Regions from separate parts of the Mesobacillus sp. LC4 genome, predicted to be linked through region 2. Evidence: riboswitches for the same ligand, from Rfam matches in the RefSeq annotation. Region 2 holds a riboswitch; each other region holds the start of a gene.
What was found. A riboswitch is a leader RNA that binds a small molecule or an ion and turns the genes downstream of it on or off. The one in region 2 is predicted to bind cyclic di-GMP.
Positions count from the first base shown of each region.

Region 1 (10,089 bases), on a different contig from region 2:
CCTAGCCCCTCGAGTCGCTTCGGTCAGCCCGATGAAGTCAAAGAACGACTTCAGCGGTCTGCCCTCCAGCGCTTGTCGGGGCTTACCAAGGCGCTTACGCTTTTCTAATAGGAGGGAACCTATGAATATTCCTCAAATCAGGATGGAATCTACTTTTGCTAGAATTGGCATGGATACCAGCCGTGGTGAAGTGCAAATTGAACAGCGGCATGCGGATATGAGCATTGAACAGCCGCGGCCGGAGATGATGGTAGACCGTCGTCCTCCGAGATTGACGATTGATCAGACGCAAGCCTTTGAGGAAGCGAACCTGAAAAGTGTTTTCAGGATGATTGAAGATACTACAAGACAAGGGTATCAACAGGTGATGAACATGATCGCCACCAAGTCACAGGAAGGCGACGAGCTGATGATGATCGAAAATGGATTCTCGGCTATCAGAAGCCAGGCCGAACGGAACAGCCTGCCGCCACAGTCAGACTTTAATATTGGGTGGATTCCGTCCCATAATAGTGTCAAAATAAATTATGACCCAGGTGAGACAAACATCCGTTGGAATGTTCGCCCGGTGAATATAGAAGTTACACCGAATAAGCCCGTAATCAGCTATTATCCAGGCAAAACAGATATCTTTTTGGCACAAAAAAATTCATTGAATATAGACTTTGAGATTTAAAGGAGATTCTGAGATGAAATTAAACACGAAATACCATAATGAAGTTGAGATAAGAGAAGAAGAAATATTACATTTTGAAAAAGGGATTCCCGGGTTTCCGGATGAAATGAAGTTTGTGATCCTGCCATTGAATGAAGACGGATCATTCTCAGTGTTACAATCGGTTGAAACTACAGAACTGGCATTCGTCATTGCGAGCCCGTTTTCATTTTTCCAGGACTATGACTTTAAATTAGAAGATTCCGTTGTGGAAGAATTAGAATTAAGATCCGAGAACGATGTCACGGTCTATTCAATCCTGACAGTACAAGATCCATTTGAAAAAACAACGGCAAACCTTCAAGCTCCAGTGATCATCAATAAAACCACCAACAAAGCCAAGCAAGTAATCCTTGTCGACGAAAAATACAAAACAAAGCACAACCTGTTCGGCAAAACAGAACTCCACAAGGTAAAGGGGTGACCGGTATGCTAGTACTGACACGCAAAAACGGCGAAACCATCAAAATCGGCGACGACATCGAAATCACCATCGTCTCAGCCAAAAACGACCAAGTCAAAATCGGCATCAAAGCACCCAAAAACATCGAAATCCTGAGGAAAGAAATCTACGAACAAATCCAGGAAGAAAACCAGCAGGCGTCAAAAGATATCTCGAGCCTGCTCATGAATCTAAAGACCCAAAAATAATTTCGAAAAATTTATTTAAAATCTATTAAACAAATAAACCCTCCGACGATATATAAATTGTAAGGGAAAATAAGGACGGCCGCCTTATCAACCCGAACCAATTCAACAGGTTCACAAGGAAGTGAACCTACACATTCAAGGAGGAAATTTATAATGAGAATTAATCACAATATTGCTGCGTTGAATACGCACCGTCAATTAGCTTCTGCTTCTAATGCACAATCTAAATCTATGGAGAAGCTATCTTCGGGTCTACGTATCAACCGTGCTGGGGACGATGCTGCTGGACTTGCTATTTCTGAAAAAATGAGAGGGCAAGTTCGTGGACTAGAACAAGCATCACGTAACTCTCAGGATGGTATCTCGTTAATTCAAACGGCAGAAGGCGCTTTGAACGAAACACATGACATTCTTCAACGTATGCGTGAGTTAGTAGTTCAAGGTGGAAACATGGGAACGAATGAAGGAGAAGACCTTCAAGCTGTTCAAGACGAAATCTCACAATTAGCTGATGAAATCACTAAAATTAGTGAAAGAACTCAATTCAATGGTAAAACATTACTAAATGGAGATTTTACAACTGGTACAGCCGATTTAGTATTCCAGATTGGTGCCAATAATACCCAACAATTAACGCTTAATATTGACGCAATGGATGCAACAACTTTAGGGGTTGATACAGCAGCTATTGATGTAACAGCATTTGCAGCAGGAACAGATACTGATGCTGCGCTAACAGCAATTGACGGTGCAATCGATACTGTTTCTGCTCAACGTTCTTCTTTAGGAGCAACACAGAACCGTTTAGAGCATACAATTAACAACCTAAACAATGCTTCTGAAAACCTAACTGCTGCGGAATCTCGTATCCGTGACGTTGATTATGCTTTAGCTGCCTAAGAGCAGTAACAAGCACAGTCGTCCTGGCTGGTAACGGCCAGAGATCATAATCGGGTGAATTGCTGGAAACCCCTTAGAGCTTTTCTTGCCACAACGTAGTTGGAAACGACAAGCGTGATGGTTAGAAAAAAGAAAAGATTGGGCAATCAGCAGCCAAGCTCCTGTCTCGAAAGAGTGGAGAAGGTTCAACGACTAGGATAGGCCATCTAAGGCGAAAGCTATGATGATGAAATCCGTAGGTGAAACAATGGTCATCAGCATTGTGAATCCGAAGTGCCCGGCCCCTACTAGGATGCTAGAGGGTGAAGATATAGTCTGGTCATTTATGAAAGTAAATGTTCGCACGATGGCGAAGGAAATGATGAACCAAACTAAAAACTCAATTCTTGCTCAAGCATCTCAAGCTATGTTAGCGCAAGCGAATCAGCAACCGCAAGGAGTTCTTCAATTATTACGTTAATCTTAATTAAAATTTAAAAAAGAGATCCTTCTAACGGATCTCTTTTTTAGTAGTTTTTTAGTGGGTCTTTAGACTCAAAAATGATAGAGGATCAAAAAGTAATTTTTTCTCAAGTTGAAAAGTACAGTCTTAAAATTGCAAAATAAAAGGGAACTGTTTCAACAGTCGTTTTTTTAATTATAGATATTCATTCAAAACTCTTAGTAAAAGGGAGGAAGAAAAGTTGCTATTATCTAAGAAAACTATAAAAAAAACAATGATTGTTTTCTTTATTTTTATACTTTGGATTGCTCCTGTTCTAGCCAATGCAACAGATGTTATCATCGAAGGGCCCACGCCCGACACGACAGCACCTGAGCTTAAAAGCTTAGAGATTTCAGCCAACGAAGCAACACCCGAAAATTCTGTGAAACTCATTGCAGAAGTAACTGATGACCTTTCAGGTGTGAGATCAGTCTCAGGATATTATCGTTCCCCGAACAACAATAGTAAGTACTTAACATTTTATTTAAATCAAACTACAAATAAATATGAGGCTACTGTAAGCTTTTCACAATATGATGATCCAGGTGAATGGGAACTAAACTATATTTCTTTATATGATAATAAAGATAATTCGGCTTACGTCTATGATATTAATAGTAGTTATTCCAGTACTCAAAAATTTGATTATGCTCCTTATGTCATTAATGTAAGTGGGGTTACACCTAAACCACCTGAGCCGCCTAAAGAAGATTTCACTCCACCAGTCTTGAATGAAATTGAGGTTATAAATCAAACTGCTGTTAAGGCAAATGAATCTGCTACAATTGTCGCAGATGTAACAGATGATAAATCTGGAGTTTCGAGTGTTTCTGCAAGATTTGTAAAGCCGAGTGGCAGAACGCAAAATGTGTACCTTTACTATAATCAAACATCTCAAAAATTTGAAGGTAAAATACATATTGATACTTTTGAAGAAATAGGAACATGGAAACTTCAATACGTTTATATGTATGACAAAGAGTACAATAGTAAAACAATCTATGATTCTACTTTATACAGTTCTAGCAATTATGAGAAAAGAGATTTTAGTAGCTGCATCTTTGAAGTAGGCGGAACTACTCCAGACCTCATTGGACCAATTTTTAAAGACTTAGCTATTGAGGTAGTACAACTTTCTAAAACAGAAGCATTAGTGAAATATACTGCTGAAATTGTAGACAGCCTTTCCGGAATAAGCAGTGTATATGCAAACTTCAGCAAACCAAGCGGCAGAACGTTTGGTGTGAATTTCAGTAGGCAGTCAGACAAGTATATAGGAACTGTAAAAATTGATAAATTTGATGAACTAGGCCTGTGGAAAATCAATTATTTTAGATTAATCGATAATAAAGAGAATACAAGGTATATTAGACAGTCTGCTATAGGTGCGAATGATGGTGTATGGGACCTGAGTAAGTATTCGTTTAATGTGCGTGGCTTAATAACGATTGCTCCTGTTTCTCCGTCTAGTCTAGAATTATCTCCAAAAGATTTAATTATTGAGCCTGGTGAATCTGTTCAACTTCAATCAGTTCTAAAAATGACGGATGGTTCTTCAAGTGATGTGACTTCCTTAGCTGGAACAACTTACTTATCAACTAATCCAGAGCAGGTACTAGTTGATGAAAATGGGCTAATCACTGTATCTCCAGATGCAGAGCCAGGTTTTGTGTATATTCAAGCACAAAATGGAGCAGTGGAAGATGGTGTGAAAATTACGATACCAGGAGAAATTAGTGAGTCGTTTCTCAGTTTAAAGCCATTTTCATTATCTTTTTCGCCAGGACAATCGAAACAACTTTATGTAGAGGTTTCAGAAAATGGTGTTATAAAAGAAATCACTTCAGGTTCATCGGGTATTAAATATGTAAGTGATAATTCGAGTGTAAGTGTTGGTGAAAATGGTTTGGTTTTTGCTTCACATGAAGCTAACCCTGGTACGGCAACAATTACAATTAACTATAACGGAATACAATCAAAAGCTGCTGTCACAGTAACTGGACCGCCTACCGTTCAGAGTCTTGCCATGTCACCTTCCGAAGGAGCAGTACCTGCAGGAGAAACGATACAATTAATGGTCAGGGCAACGATGTCTGATGGTTCATCCAAGGATGTAACCGATAGCTTAGAGGGAACAACATACGTATCCTCAGATTCCAGCAAAGCAATTGTAAATGAAAGTGGTTTGGTTACTGTACCTGCATCAGCACAAAATGGTGAAGTTATAATTACAGCAAAGAATAATGGGAAAATTGTTAAAAGCACTATCATAGTGAGCAGTCCAGTATTGAAGGAATTAGAAGTTTCCCCTGCCACTAAAGAATTACATCGGGGTGATACTGTATCATTAGCAGTTAAAGGGTGGTTCAGTGACGGAGAAGAAAGAAATATGAAATCAAGCAATTCGGGAACAACATATGTAAGTTCAACTCCGAGTAGGGTTTTAGTGGATCAAAATGGTAATATTAACATTCCTGGCTCAGCTACATATGGTGAAGCTGTTATTACCATTAGGAATGGTACCATAGAAGCCACGGTTATAATTATTGTGAAAGAAGACCCAAGTGAAATTCTTACTGACATAATAACAGAATCAAATAGTTATACAGTGAATGCAGAAGATAAAATTCAACTTGTAATAACTGGAGTATATTTAGATGGGGCAGTAAGAGATATATCATCATCAAAAGAAGGGACTACTTATGGAAGTTCGGTCCCAAGCAGAGCGGTTGTAGATTCCACTGGATTAATTTCCATACCTGCTACCGCAACACCAGGGAATGCGACTATTAATATAACCAATGGTTCTTTAAGGACAACAGTAATTGTCACCGTAGAAGATATTCCCATTAATGAGTTAGTTGAATTAAAAGCTGAAATACCTAATAATTTTTTTCAAATTGGTGATGTCAGTCAGTTAATTATTAGAGGAGTATATTTCGATGGAATGTCAAAGGATGTTACCGAATCAACTGAAGGAACAACGTACACAAGTTCAACACCAAGCCGTGCAGTTGTAGATTCTAATGGAAAAATTACCATACCAGCAAGCGCAACCTATGGGCCTGCCACCATTACTGTAAGGAACGGTGATTTGTCCACGACGATTGTGATCACAGTGGAAGAAGATTTAAGCGGAAAAATAACAGATATCCAGGTTCATTCAGTATCCACAAGTGGATATCGAGGGGAAGAAATACAGCTGAAGGTAACAGGCACTTTAGGAAATGGAGAGACAAAAGACATAACTTCAAGCTTGAACGGAACAACGTACACAAGTTCAACACCAAGCCGTGCGGTAGTAGACTCTAATGGAAAGATTACCATACCAACAAATGCAACCTATGGGCCTGCCACCATTATTGTAAGAAACGGTGATTTGTTCACGACAATTGTGATCACTGTGGAAGAAAATTTAAGCGGAAAATTAATGGATATCCAGGTGGATTCGGCATCCACAAGTGGATATCGAGGGGAAGAAATACAGCTGAAGGTAACAGGCACTTTAGGAAATGGAGAGACAAAAGACTTAACTTCAAGCTCGACCGGAACAACGTACACAAGTTCAACACCAAGCCGTGCAGTAGTAGATTCTAATGGAAAAATTACCATACCAACAAGCGCAACCTATGGGCCTGCCACCATTACAGTAAGGAACGGTGATTTGTCCACGACGATTGTGATCACAGTGGAAGAAGATTTAAACGGAAAAATAACAGATATCCAGGTTGATTCAGTATCCACAAGTGGATATCGAGGGGAAGAAATACAGCTGAAGGTAACAGGCACTTTAGGAAATGGAGAGACAAAAGACTTAACTTCAAGCTTGACCGGAACAACGTACACAAGTTCAACACCAAGTCGTGCAGTAGTAGATTCTAATGGAAAGATTACCATACCAACAAGCGCAACCTATGGGCCTGCCACCATTACAGTAAGGAACGGTGATTTGTCCACGACGATTGTGATCACTGTGGAAGAAGATTTAAACGGAAAAATAACAGATATCCAGGTTGATTCAGTATCCACAAGTGGATATCGAGGGGAAGAAATACAGCTGAAGGTAACAGGCACTTTAGGAAATGGAGAGACAAAAGACTTAACTTCAAGCTCGACCGGAACAACGTACACAAGTTCAACACCAAGTCGTGCAGTAGTAGATTCTAATGGAAAGATTACCATATCAACAAGCGCAACCTATGGTCCTGCCACCATTACTGTAAGGAACGATGACTTGTCCACGACGATTGTGGTCACAGTGGAAGAAGATTTAAGCGGAAAAATAATGGATATCCAGGTTGATTCAGCATCCACAAGAGGATATCGAGGGGAAGAAATACAGCTGAAGGTAACAGGTACTTTAGGAAATGGAGAAACAAAAGACTTAACTTCAAGCTCGACCGGAACAACGTACACAAGTTCAACACCAAGTCGTGCAGTTATAGATCTAAACGGAAAGATAACTATACCGGTGTCTGCCACGTATGGAGATGTTACGATTACAATTAAAAATGGTACAGTATACCAGAAGTTTATCTTAACGGTAGCACAAGATTTGAGCACGTTAATTACCAAAATTAATGTCGATGCAGGGTCTACTTATGTAAATAAAGGGTCCACCAAACAACTAGTGGTTACTGGGATATTTGGCGACGGTGCTCAAAAGGATATTTCACATTCGACTCAGGGAACAACGTATAGTATTTCAACTCCTAGTAGGGCCATTATTGACTCCAACGGTTTAATAACGATACCTACTACAGCAAGTTCGGGGAGTGTTACAATTACAATAAAAAATGGAACGTTAAAAACAACTATTGTTCTAACTGTTATTTAAATCTTAAAGGAGTAACTACTTTGTTACTCCTTTCTTAGTAGAAATAACCGGTTGATAGGAAAATAGTCTTTGTTAATATTGACGTTCTATTTGTTTGCTAATAAAATAGTAGTATATATGAAATATCTAGTGAAAAAGGCAAATCATAGGAAACTATGAGACGCAAAGCCAAGGGCCTGAACCACATATGTGGATGGCAGCCGGTTCCCACAAGGTATTTAGCGGAAGTATGCCTAAATATCTTTAGGCATTTTTTTGTGCCTTTTTCGCGGAAAAGGAGGATGAATATGAACAAACAAACTAGAAGAATCTCTGTATTTATGACTATTTTACTAGTTCTTCAAATGGTCATGCCGTTGTTAAAACCTTTGGCTGAAGAAATTATCCCACAGCCTCAGAATGTCAAAGCTGTCGAATATTCTCCGGCTAACGTTCGGATAACTTGGGACGCAATCTCTGGGGTAAATGCTTATAGAGTATACGAACTGAATAGTGATCAATGGGAAATGATTGATGAGCGTGTAACAACCTCAGCTTACATACGAAATGTACCAGAGGGGAGTTATACTTACGCTGTGACCGCAGTTAAGGGTACTTCTGAATCAACTATCATAGACAGTGTGAGTGTAAATATAACTTATCCAGAGTTGCAATCACCTGATGAGTTAACTGTTAAAGTGTTAAACGGAAATGATCTTCGTTTAAGTTGGTCGTCTGCCCCTAATGCGTCGGAGTATAATATTTATCTAGTGACAGATGGGGTTAGGGAACGTGTTAAAACTCTAGATAGTTCCTATACAAGTTACACAGTTAGGAAGTTATCAGAAGGGAAATATAACTTTGAAGTTACATCTGCGCATCCCTTATTTGGTGAGTCAATCACACCTTCTCAGCTTACTTATGAATTGATTCATCCAGAAATGCAGCCACCGGGTGACTTGATATTCAAAGTTTTAAATGGAAATGACCTTCGTTTAAGTTGGAACGAATCAGAATATGCTTCAGAATATAATGTTTACCAAAAAATAGACGGAAAAAGAGTGCTAGAACGAACAATGGATGGCACCTCTTATACATTCAGAAATCTTCCGGAAGGTAACTATGAATATGAAGTGACTTCAAACAGCGATAGATTTGGTGAGTCTGCAGAGGCATCTAATCTTTCATACACTTTAAAGCATCCGACTATGCAGGCACCAGAAAATCTGTCTTTAAAAGTTTTAAATGGCAATGATCTTCGTCTAACCTGGGAAGAATCAGAATTTGCAGCTGGTTATAATATTTATCAAATTATTGATAACCAAAAAATATTGGTAAAGCCTATTGAAGGTTCCAGCACTGGGTATACGTTCAGAAACATGGTTGAAGGATTGTATGAGTTTGAGGTAACTTCTTACAGTGACCGATTCGGGGAATCTGAGTCTGTCTCTGATTTGACCTATCAACTTATGCATCCTGTAATGGCCCCGCCAGAAAACTTAACTGTTAGGATTCTAAACGGAAATGACATCCGTTTAACTTGGAATGGTTCAGAATTTGCTACAGGGTATAATATTTATCAAGTTATTAGTGGAGAAAAAGAACTTATTCAAACTACAGATGGTACAAGTTATACCTTTAAAAACCTACCTGAAGGTTCTTATGATTATGAGGTGCAATCTCTTAGCGATCGCTTTGGGGAGTCACCTATATCATCAAATATTTCTCACCAATTAGTACATCCAATCATGCAAGCGCCGACTCAGGTAAAAAATACTGTGAGAAATGGTAATGACATCAATGTTAGCTGGGCAGCATCTGAATTTGCAACTGGTTATTACATTTATCAAGTTATTGGAGATCAAAGAACTTTAGTAGATACAGTCATAGGTTCTACATCTCTTACCTTGAGGAATATGCCTGAGGGCGAATATTCTTACGAGGTTTCATCCTACAGCGACCGTTTTGGGGAATCGGTAGAACTAGGTCAAACTAGCTTAACACTCGTTTTCCCGGAAGTGGAAATACCGGTATTAAAACTTAAATCATTAGTTGGACAAACTGCAACATTGACATGGAATGTGATTAATGGCATAACATCATTTAATGTTTATGAAATGAAAGACGGAAATGCTGAGTTTATTGGAAAAACAGATAAAACGTCTTTAGCAATATTTAATATTGATGATGGTACACATAGTTATGTTGTAACAGCAAATCACGATCGATTTGGAGAGTCAAATTACTCCAATGTGGTTCAAGTAGAAATTCAATTGGATAAAATCCCGCCAGTTACAACATCTAATATTCCTTCTGAATGGGTTAAATCTAATTTTAGCCTTCAATTAACTGCGGAAGATGAAAAGAGCGGTGTGAACAAAACCTATTATTCTGTTAACAATGCATCTTTTGCCGAAGGTTCTTCTGCTTCTATTTCACAAGAAGGCACCCACCAGGTTTCTTTTTATAGCACAGATAAGGCAGGGAATGTTGAGCAGGTTAAAACAGAAACAGTGAAAGTAG
Region 1 is NZ_JBGCUB010000002.1:599,051-609,139, forward strand. Features, by position in the region: gene AB5I83_RS09285 (DUF6470 family protein) at 122-676, shown strand; gene fliW (flagellar assembly protein FliW) at 690-1,139, shown strand; gene csrA (carbon storage regulator CsrA) at 1,145-1,366, shown strand; gene hag (flagellin Hag) at 1,520-2,266, shown strand; partial or broken gene AB5I83_RS09305 (flagellin) at 2,613-2,726, shown strand; gene AB5I83_RS09310 (hypothetical protein) at 2,950-7,587, shown strand; cyclic di-GMP riboswitch class I at 7,715-7,799, shown strand; gene AB5I83_RS09315 (OmpL47-type beta-barrel domain-containing protein) at 7,875-10,089, shown strand, end outside.
Region 1: linked by a shared signal. The riboswitch ahead of AB5I83_RS09315 (OmpL47-type beta-barrel domain-containing protein) and the one ahead of AB5I83_RS11710 (DUF5667 domain-containing protein) in region 2 are both predicted to bind cyclic di-GMP.

Region 2 (10,089 bases):
TCAACGAGTGCTTCCTGGACAGAGTAGCCCTCGTTGCGCAGCTGATTTGTGCGGTCGATCAATAATATTGCGTTGTTCAAAACAATCCCGATTAGCATGATGATGCCCATTCCGGACATGATGCTTAATTCCTGCTGCGTCAGGAATAGTCCAAGAATGACACCGACGATGGTCATCGGAATGACGGACATGACGATCAGCGGGTGGCCCAGGTGGTTGAACTGGACGGCCATGACCAGATAGACAAGGAAGATGGAAATCGCCAGGATCAGGATCATGTCTTGAACCATTTCCTGTTGTTGCTCAAGGTCTCCAGCAGGTGTGATGCTGTAGCCTTCTGGCACGTTATAGCTGTCCATCAGTTTCTGGACTTCACGGTTGATGGTGCCCAGGTCTTTTCCTTCAATATCTGCCGAGATGGAAATATATCGTTCTCCATCCTTGTGCGAGATTTCGTTCGGGTTCTCAACGCTCTTTAATGAGATGAACTCAGATAGCTTTTTCTCCCCTGAAGGAGTTGGAACTTTCAGGTCCAGCAAAGCGGCTTTGGTGTTCGTCTCTTCATCCCACTTTACTTTTAATGGAACGTTTTCTTCATTGATTTTCAATTCACCCACAGGCATCTGTAAAAAGGCCTGCTCGATGAATTGCTTGATCTGCGGTTGTGACAATCCTGCTTTTTCAATTTCAGACTCATCCAGTTGGACGACTTGTTCAACCGAAGTTCTTTCAATCGAGTTTTCGACCGCGACAATTCCTTCAATAGACTTAAGCTCTTCTATAAACCCGTCAGCAGTTGATTGGAGTTCGTCAAAGCTTTCACCTGAGATATTGACTTGAACAGGGGAACCGCCGCCTGCAGACATGGCTGCTGCTGCGCTTTTCAAAGGTACTTTCCCTTCAAGGGCTCGTAATGACTTAAGGATTTCTTCATTTACGTCTTTTTGTTCTCTTGTGATTTCATCGCCTTTTGTCATGTTGATAATCGTATACAGCATATTGCCGTTATCCATTACATAGTTAGATTCGACATCTTGAATTTCATCTAATGCTTTGTTCATTTCACTTACGATTTCCTGTTTTTCATCCAGGCTTAGACCAGGTTCGACGGTGACCATGAGCTCAGCATAACGGTTCATCATGTCTGGCATGATGGTCATTGGAATCTTTGTCACCAGCATCAGCGATCCAATGAGCATCAGGAAGAAGAGGCCGATGACAGCAAAGCTGTGTCGCTTTTTCTTGATGGTCCAGGATATCATCTTGCTGTAGCCGCGCACAAGGCGGCCTTCTTTGTTGGTCTTTTCTTTCTTTTTCAGCTTCAGGAACTTATCGGATAGAGAAGGAATCAGTGTAAATGAAACAATGACAGAGCTGATGAGAGTGATGGCGACGACAACAGAAAGAATGATCATGAAGGAGCCCATCTCACCGCCAAGCAGGCCGATTGGCACGAACACGACAATCGTCGTCAGCATCGAAGCCAATACGGCTGTAGCTACTTCCTTTGTTCCATTAATGACTGCCTCTAGACTCTTTAAACCTAATTCTTTTTTACGGTAGATGGATTCAAGAATAACGATGGACGAATCGACCATCATCCCGATTCCGAGTCCAAGACCAATAAGGGTGAGCATATTGAAGCTGTATCCAAAAACCCACATTGAAGCGAAAGTGAGCAGCACCGATGTTGGAATCGAAAGTCCGACGATCAATGTAGCACGTATATTTCTCAAAAACAGCATCAGGATCGCCACGGCAATAGCAGCACCAATCAGGATGTTACTGGTTACGCCATCTATGGATTCCTTTACATAATCTGCCTGGGCGACCATTTCATTCAATTCAACGCCGCTGACCAAGCCTTCTTTTCGGATTTGCTTGATTTCCTCACGCACCGCTTCTGCCATCTCGATTTGAGTGGCATCAGCTACTCTGCCTACCTGGACAAAAATGAAATCCTTTGAACCATTTTTCCAGACGAATGAAGAGCTTTCCAGGGGCTGCAGTTTAACGTCGGCAACCTGTGATAATTTGATAAAACCATTCGCTGCCGGAATTTGCAGGTTTTTAACATTCTCGACCGATTCTAGCTGTGTATTCCATCTAAGGGAAGGGGAGTTTGTTTCGTTGTTTAGCTGGCCCAGTGTTGCTTCATTGTTTGTCTGCTGGATTGCGCCAATCACCTGTGCTGCATCCAGCCCATTTTTTAATAGTTCGTCACGCTTCAGTTCAACAGTCACTTCTTTTTCGAGGCTGCCTGACAGCAAGACATCATGTACTTCAGGAAGAGCCTCGAGCCTTGGTTCCAGGATATTCTTAGCGAAGGCTGTCATTTTCTCCATGTCGGATCCAGAGACATCCATGAAAAAGTCGTACGCCTGGCTAGTGCCGAATTGTCCGGTCATCACATCTTTGACACCGCTCATATCGGAGGTGGTAGAATTCACCACGGACTCGACTTCCTTGTATACTTCCTCTCCACGGCCACGTTCAATCGTTAGCTGCATGGAACTTTTCCCGATATTGCTGGTCGAAAGGACTTCCTCTACACCTTCAATGCCGAGGATCTTTTTTTCAAGCGGAGTAGTGATGGTTCTTTCCACTTCAATTGCAGGCAGCTCACCGGCATAGATTTCCACATAAGCACCATCCATCTTGATGGATGGAAAAAGTTCCTTATCCAGCTTCAAAACTGAAAAGCTGCCAATCATTAAAACTAATACAACCGTCAAACTGACTAAAATCTTTCTTTGAACAATAAATCTAAATAAACTCATAAAATCCTCCCCATTATTATCGCAAAATAGGATTGTGAAAAATTTCTATTTTATTCACCCAAAAACAGATTATACACATATTAATAGGAAAAAATAACTATTTTTTTGTGTTTTTATTAATATTTCCCATATATATACCTGTTGGAGTACTTTAATCACTGGGTAAATAAAGAAACTTCCATATCCTTTAAGATATTTCCATTTTATCCCTCGTGGTGAGATTTCATAATGAGCCAGAGACAGATTTTTATATAGGGCTCAAGACCGAGAAGGAATAGGCATGTAAAACGAGAATATAATTTCGTAGAAAAAAATGTGAGGTGAATTTCATGTTCAGCCAGGCTCCTTTTAAAGTGAAAATGGAATGGGGAAGAAGAGGGGCGAGGGAGGCAGCGGAGCGAGGAGATATTATCATCATTGTCGATGTACTAAGCTTTTCATCAACCGTTGTAGCTGCATTGAATGCAGGGGCAGTGATTTTTCCTTACCCTCCAAATCGCGATGGCAAAAAATATGCGAGCAGCATTGGGGCCCAATATATACTTGGCAGGGCAGAAGCAGCAAGGACGGGAAATCCCACCTTGTCGCCAGTGACATTTAATGAGGAGCATCTTAACGAGCGTTTTGTTTTAACTTCTCTTAATGGTGCATATTGTTCCTGGATTGCTGCCAAAGTGCCAGCGCTATTGATAGGGTCATTACTCAATGCATCAGCAGCAGCTGTTCTTGCCGGTAAGCTGCAGCAGGAAACAGGAGCGGACATCACGATCGTCTCTTGCGGAGAAATGTGGAATGATGCTCGTGAAGATGAAGATGGACTGAGGCCCTCAGTTGAGGATTACTTAGGTGCTGGCGCAATCCTTTCAGGTCTTGGCGGCAGCAAATCCCCGGAAGCAGAGGTATGCGCCGGAGCTTTTATGGTTTCGGTCAATCGGTTGAAAGAACTGGTCTGGGATTCGGGCAGCGGACGTGAATTGCGCGAACGGGGATATGAAGATGATGTGAAGTATTGCTGCCAGCTGAATGTGACCGGCACTGTGCCAATAATGAAGGATGGAAGATTTATAGAAGGAAATGAAGATATCTGACCTGGTGCTAGTAAAGATGGAAAAATACTAATAGCCTTCTAGAGTCAGCTTCACTAGAAGGCCATATGAACAGAGATATTTATATGTTTTACTTTAACTTCTTAATATTGAAGTTATCCTCCAGCAGCGCCCAATTTTGCGGGAATGGGTACCCGAGCACCCAGTAGCTGACACCACGCAGATTGTATTGTTTGATCAAATCAAACTTTGCCTGGGCACTTCGGGCGTCTTCGAACCATACTTCGTGTTGCTGGCCCTGTTCATCGGTGTAGCGGAAATAAGGCGATGCGGCCACTGTATCGTATTGAATCGCAGCTCCGTACTTGATGGCGCGGCTGACAGCTTCCTGTGGACTGTATGTTTCAGCTTCCTGGCCCTGTATATGGGGAATGATCCAGTCCCTGGCATACAGCTGGAAGCCCATCAGGATTTTATTCCTTGGAATCGCTGTAACTGCATAATCAAGCACCCTGCGGATTTCGTTCAATGGTGAAACAGCCTGTGGTGAACCAAAGCGGTATCCCCATTCGTAGGTCATCAAAACGACGAAATCTGCTATCCTGCCATGTGCGGGATAATCATGTGCTTCGTATAATAGCCCTTTTTGGTCGGCCCTGACTTTCGGGGCAAGAGAAGTTGAAACGAAATAACCTTCTTTATGAAGCGTATCAACGGCTTCTTGCAGAAAAGTATTATAAAGCTCCCGATCAGCAGGAAGTACATTTTCAAAATCAATATTCAAGCCGCGGTACCCTTTTTCACGCATGACAGAAAGGATATTGTTAAGGAGTGTGGCACGATGTGCTTCACTAGCCAGTACTTCATGGGCAATATTTTCTCCGGCTTCAGTGGCTGTGAAATTGGTTATCGACATCATTGGCAGTGCGCCTTTTGCGAGTCCTGTCTGGATAGCTTCAGTATCGTCCTTCATATAAAGGACCAGCGACCCGTCAGGCTGGATGACATAGGCAAACGGGGCGATATAGGTCAACAGGTCGGCTACTCCCCCGACCAGTTCAATGGCCATTTCATCGGAATGGTAAGTGAAGGCATTCGATTCAATCGTTGGTTTCGGTTTTGGGATGACCAGGATCGTCCCTGGATAAAGCAGGTTTGGATTTTGGATTTGATTTGCCTTGATGATCGCCAGTACGGTTACAGCATAACGCTGGGAAATGTTCCAAAGAGTTTCACCGCGTTGGACGGTGTGGCGGGAAGCGGGTATGCGGAGTACGGTCCCGGGGTAGATGAGAGCAGGGTTGGTAATGGCATTCGCCCGAATGATGGCGTCTACAGTTGTTCCGTACCGCTGGGCAATCGACCATAATGCCTCACCGTTTTGAACGGAATGGAATGCGTCATAAGATGGAATGAGCAAAGCCTGGCCCACAGCCAATTGATTAGGGTTTTCCAGGCCATTTATTTCACTGATTTGCGTTACGCTCACCTGATATCTGTTTGAAATCTGCCACAGAGCTTCCCCTCTTTGTACAACATGAATGATCATAATGAACCCCCTCACGAAAAAGTCCTACAATATGCTATGAGATAAAAAGGGATTATATGTTGAAGGAGGACGTTTATTAATCTCATTATAAGAGTCAGTGTTAGCCAGGTTCAGACTAAATTGAAGAAGAGGCGGATTGAAATGTCTGAAGCAGGTGAGAGTTCGGACAAAATCAGAGGAGAAGCCGGTTAGAATGTCTGAAGTAGGTGCGAGTTCGGACAAAATCAGAGGAGAAGCCGGTTAGAATGTCTGAAGCAGGTGAGAGTTCGGACAAAATCAGAGGAGAAGCCGGTTAGAATGTCTGAAGTAGGTGCGAGTTCGGACAAAATCATAGCGGAAGCCGCTTGAAATGTACGAAGCAGGTGCAAGTTCGGACAAAATCAGAGGAGAAGCCGGTTAGAATGTCTGAAGCAGGTGAGAGTTCGGACAAAATCAGAGGAGAAGCCGATTAGAATGTCTGAAGTAGGTGCGAGTTCGGACAAAATCATAGCGGAAGCCGCTTGAAATGTACGAAGCAGGTGCAAGTTCGGACAAAATCAGAGGAGAAGCCGGTTAGAATGTCCGAAGTAGGTGCGAGTTCGAACAAAATCAGAGGAGAAGCCGATTAGAATGTCCGAAGTAGGTGCAAGTTCGGACAAAATTAAAGCGGAAGTCGGTTAGAATGTCTGAAGTAGATGCAAGTTCGGACAAAATAGCAGCGGAAGCCGTTTAGAATGTCCGAAACAGGTGCGAGTTCATACCAAAAACGGTTGAAGCTTAAGTCGATATCTAAAGAAAGACTCCAACTTTGAGGCAAAACAAAACGCATGGACTCTCTTCATCCATGCGTTTGATCTATATTAAACTAATTTTTCAAGGTTTATGCGTTTGTGAATCGCAAGCATTACAGGTATACCTACAGCCATAACCGTTAATTCACCTGCGGCTGTTGTCAGCCATGTGAACCAGAATGGCAATTGGAATGCCAGGTTCAGCTCAATCGCAATCAGGAACATCGTGAATGTGAAGACCAATGTGTTCACAACCATGCGGCCAATGATGCTCTTAATATATTTTGCTGTGAAAATCGTAATCAGCAAGGAGATCACAGACTGGCCAACTCCAAAGACGAGGTCATAGGCGACCATTGGTGAAAAGAGCAAATTGGTTAAAAACACACCCAATACGATTCCAAAAAAGTATTTCTTATTGAAAACGATCAAGTGGTTAAACATTTCCGACACGCGGAATTGTACATTAGTGAAGCCAAATGGCTGGATGACGGCAGAAACGGCAATATATAGAGCTGCAAGAATCCCGTTCCTCACAATCGTTCTAGTGTTCATTTTTCATCTCTCCTAGTTTTTTTACGTGGGATGGTTACGAACCACGTTATTTAAAAGCCAATTTTATATTATATAGGATAAAAGACCTTCTCACAATATAATTTTCTTAGAATAATAGTTGTCGGGCGACCACAAGATATCTCAGCTTAAATTATCTTTATTTTAAAATATAACGCTGCCTTGTTATAATTTGAGAATAGGAAAGTAAGCAGTATGATAAAGGGGTTTTGAAAAATGTTCATAAGAGATATCAAGAAGCATTGGACTGTTCAATATGAAGAAAGAGGGATGCCGCATGTCCAGGCAGGACTTGTGCTGAACCCACAAGACTGGAGGGAACTGGATCCTTTCATTTTAATGGCGGAGGACTGGTTTAAGCGCGGGACTTTCTCCGATCACCCGCACCGAGGCTTCCAGACGATTACGTATATCATTGATGGCAGGCTGGAGCACATTGACAACCATGGAGGCCACAGCATCCTGGAATCCGGTGACATCCAGTATATGAACGCAGGCAGCGGCGCGCGGCATGCTGAAGAGGCAGTCGACAATGATATCGCGCATACATTGCAGCTCTGGCTGAATCTTCCGAAGGAGCTGAAGGGCACTACCACTTCCTATCAAAATGTGTATTCCCAACAGGCACCGGTTGTCCAGTTCGAAGGCGGTATCTTAAAGGTGTACTCAGGAGAAACAGCTGGTGTAAAAGGGCCTCTCGAACCCTTGGTGCCTTTTACATTATCAGAAATTCAACTGGCTGAGGATACCGAATTCACATACTCATTGCCTGAGTCACATAATGCATTCTTGTATGTTCTTTCAGGAGATATTGAGGCCGGTTCAAGTCGTACACACCTTAAAAAGTCGGCTGCGGCAACATTGACTTTCAATGACGGAGGCGAGGGGACAAGCGAACTAAGCCTGAAAGCAAACCTACGATCAAGGGTGTTGGTCTATTCAGGAAAGCCGATCAAAGAGGAAGTGGTTGCCTACGGGCCGTTCGTTATGAATTCGATGGATGAGATCCGCCAGGCTTACCGCGATTATCAGGAAGGTAAATTCGGCGAGGCAGCTGAATAACCGAAACTTTAAAAGTTTCTATTTATTTTTTCCTGTCGAATAAGTAAGATAAAAGTAGAATTAAAATCCGATAATGGCAAACCCAGGGAAACCGGGGGACGCAAAGCTACAGGGGCTAAAGTCATCGACCATGCCAGCCAGATGCCGAAGATTCACATAGCTAATGTATGTGTGCTGCTCTTCGGACAGCACTTTTTATGTCGATTTTAATTCCAATATATAAAAAACAGTGGGGGTATTGGAATGAAAAAGCTTTTAGCATCAACAATTTTAACCGGAGTGTTTGCTTTTGGTACTGCAGCATCTGCAGATGTGCTCGGCGAAACGGTAGACCCGGGAACGACTCCAGACGAGTTTTTATTTACTTTTGACCAACTATTTGAGGAATTGAAGCTTCTAGTTACCTTTGATGATGAAAAAGATGCCCAACTCCTTCTCGAGTTTGCGAATGAAAGGCTGGCTGAAGCTGGCGCAATGTCAGAACAAGAAAAAACAGAATTCGTCCAACAGGCTTTTCAAGAATATTTAGAGGCTCTTGAGGAAGCGGAAGAGAAGGTTACAGAAGTAATTGTTGAAGAACAGACTGATTCTGAAGGTGAGGACGAACTGACTGAAGAGCTGGAAAATGTTTCTGAGGTTGAGGATGAACTTACTGAGGAGCTTGAAGATGAGCTGAAGGAAGAAGTTGAAGAAGCAACGGAACAAGCAAAGATCGTTGCTAATGTTGTTAAAGATCTGGACCAGGAAATGGTTTTACAGCTGCGCGAACAGGAGTTGGGTTACGGCCAAATTGCTCAAATCTTCTGGCTGGCAGAAGCAGCTGGTAAAACAGTTGAGGAAATCACTGCTTTATATACAGAAGAAAAGATCGGATTTGGCCAGGCAGCCAAGCAGCTTGGCGTCCATCCTTCGAAAATGAAAGGTCTCGCATCAGGAAAAAAACAAGAATCTGAAGAAGACCAAGAGGAAGATACAGAAACTGAGGAAAACACAGAGGGATCAGAAGAGAGCAGTACAGAAGAAGCTGGACAGCAAGCAGCTGAAACTGTAACTGAAAATGAAAGCGAAGAAACAGCCTCTGAACAAACCACGGTCCAGCAGGTTGGCTCTGCTTCAGCACAAAGTGAAAAAAGCTCTGGAAAGAAAGCTGAAGAGAAGAAAGCTTTAGCAGCAAAAAAAGCTGAAGAAAAAAAGCTTGAAACAGAGAAGAAAGCTGAAGCCAAGCAAAAAGATGCAGCAGAAAAAGCAGCAGAACAACGAAAGGAAGCTGCAAAAAAAGCTGAAGAGCAGCAAAAAGAAGCAACCAAAAAAGCTGAAGAACAAAAGCGTGAAGAAACCAAGAAAAACAAAGAAAAACAAGAAGATGAAGACAGCGAAGAAGACGATGAGCAAGACGATGAGCAAGGTGATGACAGTGATGATAATGGAAGCAAAGGAAAAGGGAAAGATAACGGCAAGTAACATTGAGCAAGTCAATGCTGCAGAATTAACTGCCAGTTTGATTTCAATGAATTGACGGAATGTACACTGTATTGTATGATTATCGTATAAAATCATATAGTCCTCCTAAAGGGGAGTAGCTTTCACAGCAGAGTCGTCATTACGGAGAATCCCTCCCGGCTTTGCTGGCAACGACAGTTGTTAGCAAGACCTTTACCAAACTTGGTGAAGGTCTTTATTTATTTTTAACCTTCACCAAACCAGGTGAAGGTTTTTTGTTTAGAAAAACAGCGGAGTGGACGCCTTCAATAATATGAAAAAAACAGCTCTGGTTCCATGAACTTGCATGCGAAAAATGAAGGAACAAATCTGAGCTATTTATAGATATAAAGAGGCATTTTACGATCGAAAAACATAAATTTAAGTATTGGAGTGTAGGTGTATGAAGAAATTACAGCTTAGCTTTGATGAACTGGTTAAGAAGAACAGAGAAGAATTGTTAGCAGATCATAAACAGATTGAGCAAATTGAAAAGAAGCTTGATGAAAAGTACATCAATCAAAAAAAGTAAATAGATGGAGGAACAGGATGTTATTACGGAAGTATATGTCTTTGCTAGGAGTAGGTTCGGCCCAGATTGACCTGATTTTGAAGAAGGATGTTTTAATTCCTGGTGAGGCAGTGAATGGAAAGTTCTTGATCAAGGGCGGAACTGTGGATCAGGATCTGCAGCTGATTGAGTGTGCCCTTGTCATGGTGAATGTAAAGACAGAGGAAGAAAGCGTACTAGATACTGTGACAATCGATGTGCAGTTAAGGATCCAGCCGGATGGGGATGATGTTGTGCCGTTCAGCTTCCTGCTCCCGAA
Region 2 is NZ_JBGCUB010000003.1:163,310-173,398, reverse strand. Features, by position in the region: gene AB5I83_RS11735 (efflux RND transporter permease subunit) at 1-2,780, opposite strand, end outside; gene AB5I83_RS11730 (2-phosphosulfolactate phosphatase) at 3,110-3,868, shown strand; gene AB5I83_RS11725 (LysM peptidoglycan-binding domain-containing protein) at 3,957-5,375, opposite strand; gene AB5I83_RS11720 (QueT transporter family protein) at 6,215-6,700, opposite strand; PreQ1 riboswitch class I at 6,707-6,751, opposite strand; gene AB5I83_RS11715 (pirin family protein) at 6,935-7,780, shown strand; cyclic di-GMP riboswitch class I at 7,846-7,929, shown strand; gene AB5I83_RS11710 (DUF5667 domain-containing protein) at 8,024-9,241, shown strand; gene AB5I83_RS11705 (FbpB family small basic protein) at 9,663-9,791, shown strand; gene AB5I83_RS11700 (sporulation protein) at 9,809-10,089, shown strand, end outside.

Region 3 (10,089 bases), on a different contig from region 2:
CCTTGAACATTTTAGAAACAGAAAATGTATTATGTTTAGATAAAGAATCCTTTACCCGGTCCACTTTAGGTCCATCAAAACAAGTTATCTCACACACATCATCATGTTTCAAACGATTCTCACCTCTCATTCAAACATTTATTTGAGTATCAGTATATGCAATGGATTTCAAATAGTCAAACGATTATTAGAATATTACACGATACACGATAAAAAAAGAATGGAAGCCCCATTCTTCTCTTCTATCTAATTATTCGCTTATTTCCAGCTGGATTTTCGGCATATTATGCATATCTCTGGCTGTTACATGTGCAATGACATTGTATTTGCCAGCTTCGTCAAAAATTTTTTCTGCATAGTATACGCCTTTTTCCTTATCCAGCTTCCCTGATAACTTCTCGTGCTGGTCATCTTCTTGTCCGTCTTTCCATATCTCAAATTTCATTTCATCAGCGTCCTTAACCACTTCTTTTCCTTGAGTGACTTTGGCTTCAATTCTTATGGTTTCATTTACTGTTAACGTTGCCGGCGTTGTCTCTACAGCCACTTCAATCAATTCAGGTATTTCTAGGTCTTCAGTCGATTTATTGGAACAGCCAACAAACACCAACACTGTACTAAGAATTAATAATATTAACTTCTTCACTATGATTTCCTCCTGTATAGTACAAACATGATCTATTTTAAAAAATATAAACCATAGTGATTGGTTAAGGAACTAAGAAAATCATTTGTTTGATAATTTGTCACAAATTACATTCTAATAACTGTATGACTGTAATAGTATCTTTGTTAAAATAGAAACCGGTTAGTACTATTCGGAGGTTAGAAATGATTAAAAACATCCTTTTGTCTTTACTATTGCTGTTTGCTTTCACAACCACTGCGGCAGCTCATACAGGGTTAGAAACCTCTTCTCCGAAAAAAGGTGAAGTTGTAACGGAACAAGTCCAGCAGATATCATTGGACTTTGAAACAAAGGTAGAAAAAGGCAGCACATTCGTGGTAAATGCTGTCAATGGTCCGGTTGTTCATTTTGCCAATATTACCTTGGACGAACATCAAATGACAGGAACCGTCGAACAACCATTGGAAAATGGGGAATATCTCGTTCAGTGGGAAATTATCGGTGCAGATGGCCACCCAATTGAAGGTGAGTTTACCTTCTTTGTTGAAATGGAACAAACCGAGGAAGTAGAAGAAGAACCAATCGATGAAGAAAGTGGACTGGGTGATGACCCAAATCCTGCTCCGCCTTCATCTGACAAAACGGAAAACCAGCAAGAACCATTGTCGGATTCTGTTTTAATAACAATATTGATCATTTTGATCCTTATCATTGTAGGCACATTCTTGATCTTTTTTAGAAGGAAGAAGTAATCATGATCACATTAACCATTATCAGTGAAACACTACTTTACCTATGCTTCTCCCTTCTTATGGGAGCCTTTGTTTTCAGCTTAATACCAAATTCGTACAAGCCGGAAATTCGGATACCCAAGGGCATCATGATGTCTGCAACAGGGGGTATAGCCTTATTTTCCTTTGTGCCAGTATTATCACTAATTCTCCATTTATATCATGATCTAGGATTCTTAACTACGCTTCAATCCGTCCTCTACACATTTGAAATCGGAAAAGCATGGATCCTTACCTTTGTTCTCGCTAATCTATTATTTATTTATATTGTTTGGGTTGATTATCGAAAAAAAACAATCTATGCCTTAATTGGACTGGCTTTTACCTTCCTATTAATATTAGCCCTTGGATGGTCGAGTCATGCAAGCTCACTTGATCAATGGAAAGGGTTCCTGACCCATTCGGCACACTTTACCGCTGTAAGTGTTTGGGTAGGTGTTCTGATCGTCGTGAGCTGGTTCTCAACCAATCAATTGAACTGGTTATCATTTTTAAAGTGGTTCAGGCCACTGGCTATGGTTTGCTTTTCCGTAACAATACTATCTGGCTTAATCCTGATGTCGTTCGTCGTGGAATTTAAGGATTACCCAACTTCCTGGAGTATTTCTTATGGACAAGCTCTCTTACTAAAGCATTTGCTCATCCTGCCCTTAATGGCTTATGCCTTTATTAACAGTTTTCTCGTTCGAAAAAAGTTGTTGGCGGACTCAGCGTATAATCCAATCCAATGGACAAGAGCTGAAAGCATCGTGATCCTTTTTATATTTTCTGTCACTGCAGCACTGGGTCAGCAGTCGCCCCCTCATGAGATTGCACTAACTATTCAAACTGAAGGAGCTTCAAGACTTTTTTCAACCATATTCAGAGGGAATATTGATCCTGATTTAGTCGTCCAATTCTCTGTAAACGGGATCAGCTTATCTTTTTTCGCTTTATCCTTTGTTTTCTTGGCGCTCATCATTCTGTCATTCAACAGGAAAGTTCCAATCATCATTTCGTTTTTCATGTGCTTCTTATTTGTAATATCCGGCTACTTATCTCTTGTGCTCAGTCTTCAATAAAACAAAACTATCTTTCCCATATAATTTTGAAGAGGTGTTAATATGAACAGCAATACAAACAAACCATTTAAGATGGCCGTCGTTATAACCATCATTATTTTTGCCTTATTAATTGCTTTAGTGCTAGTGAATAATATGAAATCAGATACTACTAATAATGTTAGTTTTGACAAGCAACCGTCAATTGAAGGACAGCCTGTACTAGGTGACCCAGATGCACCGGTGACGGTTGTAGAGTTCGGGGACTTTAAGTGCCCTGCATGTAAAGCATGGAGTCAAAATTTCTATCCGCAACTGGTAAAGGACTATGTTGAAACAGGAAAAGTTAAGTTTGCTTATATCAATGTTCTTTTTCACGGAGAGGAATCCAAGTTAGGGTCTCTTGCTGCGGAATCTGTCTTCAAACAAAATCCAGAAAGCTATTGGATTTTCAATAAAGAGATGTTTAAGGCTCAACCAGCAGAAAACCATGATGATCTTTGGATTACCAAGGAAAAGATATTAGAAATTGCCTCCGGTATTCCCAACATAGATGTAGAACAATTAGAGGCGGATATCAACGATCAAACTGAAATGGATGAAGTTAATAAAGATTCACAATTAGTAGAGGAGTTTGAAGTAAAGCTTACACCAAGTATTATGGTCAATGGAACGATGGTCGAGGATCCATTTGATTACGAACAAATCAAACTACTCATTGACCAGGCGTTAGAGGATAAATAAGGATGGATATTTTAAGAAAGTACTCTCTTTATCTAGCTTGGCTCGTATCAGTCGTTGCCACCTTAGGCAGCCTATATTTTAGTGAAATACGTGATTTCATTCCTTGTGAGCTTTGCTGGTATCAACGGATTCTGATGTACCCACTAGTTTTAATACTTGGAATAGGAACCTTTCAAAATGATCCATCTGTGAAGCGTTTCGTCTTGCCTATGGCAGTCATCGGTTGGTTTGTTTCATTATTCCACTATCTACAGCAAAAAGTACCTGGTTTTGCAGAGATCAAACCTTGTTCCAGCGGTGTTCCTTGCAGCGCTCAATATATAAACTGGCTAGATTTCATCACCATACCATTTTTAGCATTTACAGCTTTTTCATTAATCATAGTGTTTATGGTACTAATAAAAAAACAAAAATAAGGCAGTAAACCGCTATAAAGCTTTGGGAGATCCCAAAGCTTTATTTATTGATTATTTCTATCGGTGAAAATATAGTTAAGTCAATTCTAGTTCAACAAAACTGCAGCTTAGTCAAATAAAAAAACGCCAATAACGGCAGCCTGAACTTCAACTCTCGCTCTAAGTAGATTAGATGGTTTTTATTGAAGTCCATATCTTAGTATTTGATATCTAATAACCTCGTTGCCAAATGTGAACCATAATAAAAGCAATAACACAATAACGCCCATCATTAAACTAAACCAAGCAAAATATTTATTTTCCTTATTTATTAAAGGGTACAGAACAATTAACAATGAACCAAAAGCAAGGGTGATTACAACCGTAAGTTGTCCTGTTAGTGTTTCAAACACCATAGAATCCCTCCCTTATCAATATAAATATTCCAAAATTTTTTTCTGATTTTTGTTAAACTAATTTTCCTCTTAGTTAAATCGTGAGAGCATTGGAATTCCAATATAACCTATCAAGATTCCAACTATTAGTACCCAGAAGTAACTCCATTTCTTAAAATCTTTCATTTTCCCCTTTCGCCTGACCCTTTTTATAATTTCTTTTTCCACTAACCTGCATCTTCTTTGAAGAATATTTACTATATTCAAAAATTACTTCCCTAAAGGAGACCCATGTAAAAAAAGATTACAAATACTAAAGCAGTAAAAATAAATGCTAACAATGCAGTTTTAATAGTGCTCTTCTTTCTTACACGATCTCCGTAGAATAAATCGTCTTTCTCCATAAGTGCTCCTAAAATCAGATAGAGTATTGGCGATACTGGCACGAATATAAATACCAATCTCACAATAAAGGATGAAATGAAAAGAGCCTCTGCGATTCCTCCACATACACCTAAAAATACATAATCCGAATTTGACCTCATCAGCCTATTTCTTTTCAGTATTTTCACCTCATATAAACGTATTTTACAGTCTGATTTATTTGCAATTTGATTTTATTATTTAAGTTCTACAATAAATAGTCTCATACCTTTAATTTAAGGTCGTGTTATCTTACTCTTGATTTAATAACATGAATACGATTTCTTCTTCAATTAAAATCCTCGATCCAGAAGATTTTCAAAAAAGGCGCATCTTCTTCCTGAACCCATGCATCCGTTTGGATAAAATCTATTGTTTTATTTACATTCACCCTCATAGTTCAAGTTTGACTAACCGCTTCACCAAATGTTACTTATTAAGCGAATGATCATTCTTGGAATAAACATTGATATGTTCCAAACAACTTCACCGACTAGCTGGTGTTTAAGAAATTCTGCAGTTAATACTCAAAATCAGGTTAAAAACCCGCTAACTACCTTTATAAGGCATTTAGCGGGTTTTTCTAAAGGAGTTTTTTTTCACTCTGCCAATGTTCTTAAGGAGCCATTTTCATCCAACTGTGTAAATAATGAATGGCAAAAGTCACATCCGGTTGTGGATACGCACTCTTCACTAAAGAAAGCTGACTATACATATGAGCAGCACCTTCTTCATAAAAACTAACAAGATTGGCTTCTTCTGATTTGCCAGTTTCTACTCCAATCACAATGGGTTTGCCAAGAGAGGAAGCATATTGTACTTCATTTCTCACTAGTTCAATAATTCCGTTTCCTCCAGCAGCCTGATCGCGGTATGCCATAATAGTCGTATAACTTGTTGTCTTAATCGCCCAACTAGCTAAATTACCTTTCCCGTAAGTATTGCTATATGCAATTTCATCAAACCAGAAAGGAATATCGATTCCAAATGTAAGTCCAAGTTGTTCTGAAGTAACAGCAGCATGATTGATAATATTTTGATATGCAAGTACAGTATTCTTGAATTTTGAGTTCCAACCACTATATAGATATGGCTCTATATCTAAATGAATACCAGTAAATCTTTGTGTCTGTGAGGCTGATTTTTGGTAGTTTCCTACCCAATTAAAGAATTCCTTAGAATAAGCAGAACCTTTAGAGGAAACCCATTGCGGCGAGCCATCTAAAGCGTGTATTTCTATGCCTTTTTCAGTTGCTTTTTGAATAAATGATTTATAAGTATCGAAAGGAATGTTTTTATTAATTTGAAGGTATATTTGCTGAACTTGATTATTTCCTGCGAATGAAAGAATCTCTTTTCCTTGCGTAGCAATCGTTGAAGTATTCCAAAGCCATGTTGCCGTGGGAACTCCTGCGTTAGCATGAGCTTTAATAGGTTGAGAAAGGGTTTGAAGAGGACCAAAACCCATAAATAAGATAAGACTTAATAAGAGGTATTTATTGATATTCATATTCTCCGCTCCTTTTTATGGCCAAGACACCATTTTAGGAGTCTGGCAACCTGGCAACCATATGCAAAGGAAATATCTCTTTACACTCAGGCCCATGGCTTTGCGTCCTTGCCTTTCAACAAGTTTGCCTTTATCAGTTTTTTATTTAATTTGAGTATATCCTGTCCTAGTATCAATTGGAATCGAATTTTTTGAACTATTTCAAAAAACAAAGTACAATATTGAGTCTTGTTCACATTATTGAGTAGGATAAAAATAACATGCACTGGATTGCTTGATCACGTTTTGTATGCCACAAGAAAACACGTTATTGTATGCAGTGTTTTTTAAGAGAGCATACAAAAATATTTTCAACTTCAATGTGCATACCTTGTTATTGAATATACACACCGTTTGTTATTCATAAAGGCCTGCACATTATAGAAATAAAGGGAAAAAAGTCATTGTTTCCTGCGTATTCGTTCTAAAAATATTGGGGCTATATTTAGTAAGATAGAAACAATGGTCAAAAACCATAATGCCCTTGCCATACCAGGTACTACATCAGCTAATGCCGCCCAATCTTCTATTTTTAGCCACCGAGATACATAACTGTAATCTGCACAAAGTGTTAATGCTGTAAATGATAACCCCATCGCCATCGCAAGTTTATAATCCTTCCCTGCTGTATACATATAAAGATTGATAAGCGTTGCTACTATTGCAATAACCCCAAATATTACCCACATAACTATACCTCCGTATATTTTTAGCCGTTTGTTGAATAAGGAATTCAACAAAGGTGATCCAATCCTCCTTGGATGATCGCTCACGTTGGCTGAAATATAAACTTTACAAATATACATCTATTCAAGTGGTTTAAGCAGTTCTCCTATTAATTTGTTTGATATGTTTAAAGCTTCTTTTCTATTTGTTGCAGGTCCAGATATTAATAGCCCCCCTTTAGGGTCCCATTCATATGTGGCATTATCCCTTCCAGACTCAAGCAGTTCGTAAACGATAATAGTTAGCTCACTTAAATCCTTATTTATATAAAGAAAGCCGTAGGGGGAATCCCCGAGTGATAAAGAGCCGCCGTTTTCAATAAAAACAACTTCTACTTCCTTCTTATCAATGATAATATTTTTTGGCAACTCTCCTTTTATATCTATGGTTCCTTTAAAACGATCTTGGTTAAAAATTTTTCTATACAATTTACCTTTAATTGTAATTGTAACTTCTTTATTTAATTGATTGCTTTTATTACCAACTCCGTAAACGATTCCGTCAAATGCTTGATTGATTTCTTTGGGTACGGAATACCAAACCACAAAGCTAACTATACCTATTAGAAATATGAAAACTAAAAACAACTTCTTTCGTTTTATTGGAATACAGCCCCCTAATTAGAATAAACTATGAATCTAATAAATCACTGAATCTAAGGGTGGAATAAGTTGCAAATATAACTATTCGCTACCTTCGGATTGATTCCCTTTGATTTCTTTAATAAAATCCTCAACCAGTTTGTTCTATATGATGAAAACATCTGAAGCAAACATAAAATCTTCACAATGGGCTGCGCGGGGACCTATCCACTTGATGTTACAAAGCTTAGGGTTAAGGACTTACATAATAACTTCTTTGTTATTAAAGCAACCTTCATAGTCAGCGAGAATAGACTCTTTCCAAGTTATGGCCGGGATGATTTGCTATATTTTTCGATCCCTGTTATGATGAATAAGAATTATTTTTGTTCGGTGTAAAGGATAGTATAAGTATCAACTTTTCGTCTTGATGATCACTTTGGGCAAGGATAGTAATACGTTGTGCGATAACGCACTAGGAGGCAACAAAAATGGAACAAGGTACAGTTAAATGGTTTAATGCAGAAAAAGGCTTCGGATTCATCGAGCGCGAAGGTGGAGACGACGTATTCGTACACTTCTCAGCTATCCAAAGTGAAGGTTTCAAATCTTTAGACGAAGGTCAAAAAGTTACATTTGACGTTGAGCAAGGTGCTCGTGGAGCTCAAGCTGCTAACGTTCAAAAAGCTTAATCTTAAATCGTTTCTACAAACAGGCTCTTTTTAGGGCCTGTTTTTTATTTTTCCAAATATATTTCCAATAAAAAACCCCGCTCAAGATCTGAGCAGGGAGATGGAACCGGTAATGTAAAAAGATTTAAAGATAAAAGGTTTGTTTCTAGTATAACATACTGGTTTAACGATAGGCTGATTTTATAAAATTTATTTGCTGCGTAATAGCTAATACTGTTTCATTAGAAATAACATGAACAGATGGCCAAAGGAAGAATCTCTGTGTACCTTATTTAGGTCCTTTTAAACTCCCTGCCTTATATTTGAACAAACTCATCTAAAGGAAAAATTATGCCTTCGTCCCCCTACCATCGCTATATAGGAACAGAACATTACGAAAGTTTCATTGAATCCTTGCTTCCTGTAACAGCAACAGTATGATACCCTCTTGAATCTGGACCTCTGATAAAAGATACGTCACTAAATCCTGCATTCTTCATAGACGGTATTAGTTTATTTTCAGTAATACTTCTTATTCCTTCCCAGGTCTCCTCTTCTTTACCGTCAGAAAAAGCAAGGATTATATTTCCTTTTGGTTTTAGTATCCTATATATTTCTGATAATGTCGCAGTTATATCAGTCCAAAAATAAATTGTTTGGATACTGAGGACTGTATTAAAATTTTCATTTTGAAAGGGCAAGTTTTTGAAATCTGCTTGTACTAGTTTTACTTTTTTTTCGTTTATTGCCTTTTTATTTCTCCTTCTTGCTGATCGAATGATTGTTGGAGAGATGTCCAAGCCAACTATTTCTTCAGCTAAATCCTTTTCAAAAATTAATTTAATTGCATAACCTGCCCCACATCCTAACTCTAAAATCCTGTCCCCTTGTTTAATATTCATTAGCTCTAATGACCAATTTGTTTCAGTCTTGTGCTGTCTCACCATTTTTTCACCAATATATGTACCAATCATTCCTTTTGGCGTTTGATATTGACTATCAATGAACTCTCTAGTAGCTTTAAGGAAACCCATAGATAACTCCCCTTGAAATGTTCTAATACCCTATAATCTAACAAAATTAGGATTAGCTCTTTTTTATCAACTAGCTTGATGCAACAGTAATCCTTCCGTGATTTTTGCAAAAAATACTTTAACGCACATTGTTCAGAATATTAGCTCATGGACTACGCCAACTAAATTCATAAATAAGCCTATTAAGGCCAAACAAAAACCGATCACAAATGTCCAGGGATTATCTTCTTTTTCTCTATCAAAAGTTCCAAAGGTTAAGACACAAAAGATGATTGTTATAATTGGAAAAGCAATATAAATTGGTCCGAAGGCAAAAGATACACCACCTATAAACATAGCTATGATGCCAAAAGGGTTTTGTCCTTTAATACTATTAATATATTCCCTATCAGCTTCTGAAATCTCCTCATGATCCGCATAATATAATTTCTCTTTAAGTTTTGTGAATCCAAAGGAATCACTTACCTTTTTTAAGAATTTCATAAATCCCCCTATACACTTGAAGCATTGGTTCTTCAATTCTTGGCGATTAACTTATTCATAAATTGGAATACCAAATCTTTAAGCGCTATTCGAAGTCAAGAAATAAATTCCTATAAGGATAATCATTACAACCAAAAGAGCTAAGAAGAGACGCTTCAAGTATAATTCCCCCTTATTGTTATTCTTGTTACCGGTTATTCAATATCATCATCTGCGGCTTCATATTCAACAACACTCATTTCTATGCCCTTGGGTAGAGTTTTCTCTATATCCTCCATCGTTCGGAAAATCTGGTGATTCGATATGATATTTAATGCATCACCATCATACGAAATCCAAAATAACGTTGTATCCTTCTCAAGTGCAGCCACCAATACATCCATTGTTTTACGTCTGAATATTGTCGTTACTTTTCTTATGTCACTACTAAAAATGTCTTTCTTGAGTGACCACACAGCTATATCGTTCATACTGCCACTTGCATAAAAATATGGGAGGAGCATAAGAAATTGCTCTTCATTTCGCAAAATAAATTTATTGTAAGATTCATTCCCTATTAAAAACACTGAACGTTCTATTTTGTATCTTTCGATCAGCCTATTCATTTCCTCCTGATTATAAAGATCAAG
Region 3 is NZ_JBGCUB010000008.1:35,793-45,881, reverse strand. Features, by position in the region: gene AB5I83_RS20075 (ArsR/SmtB family transcription factor) at 1-112, opposite strand, end outside; gene AB5I83_RS20070 (FixH family protein) at 251-646, opposite strand; gene AB5I83_RS20065 (copper resistance CopC family protein) at 832-1,380, shown strand; gene AB5I83_RS20060 (copper resistance D family protein) at 1,383-2,480, shown strand; gene AB5I83_RS20055 (DsbA family protein) at 2,523-3,203, shown strand; gene AB5I83_RS20050 (disulfide oxidoreductase) at 3,206-3,619, shown strand; gene AB5I83_RS20045 (hypothetical protein) at 3,799-4,014, opposite strand; gene AB5I83_RS20040 (PspC domain-containing protein) at 4,272-4,538, opposite strand; gene AB5I83_RS20035 (amidase) at 5,033-5,926, opposite strand; cyclic di-GMP riboswitch class I at 5,968-6,065, opposite strand; gene AB5I83_RS20030 (hypothetical protein) at 6,367-6,654, opposite strand; gene AB5I83_RS20025 (hypothetical protein) at 6,772-7,236, opposite strand; gene cspC (cold shock protein CspC) at 7,764-7,964, shown strand; gene AB5I83_RS20015 (class I SAM-dependent methyltransferase) at 8,336-8,977, opposite strand; gene AB5I83_RS20010 (cell division protein FtsK) at 9,110-9,460, opposite strand; gene AB5I83_RS20005 (hypothetical protein) at 9,655-10,089, opposite strand, start outside.
Region 3: linked by a shared signal. The riboswitch ahead of AB5I83_RS20035 (amidase) and the one ahead of AB5I83_RS11710 (DUF5667 domain-containing protein) in region 2 are both predicted to bind cyclic di-GMP.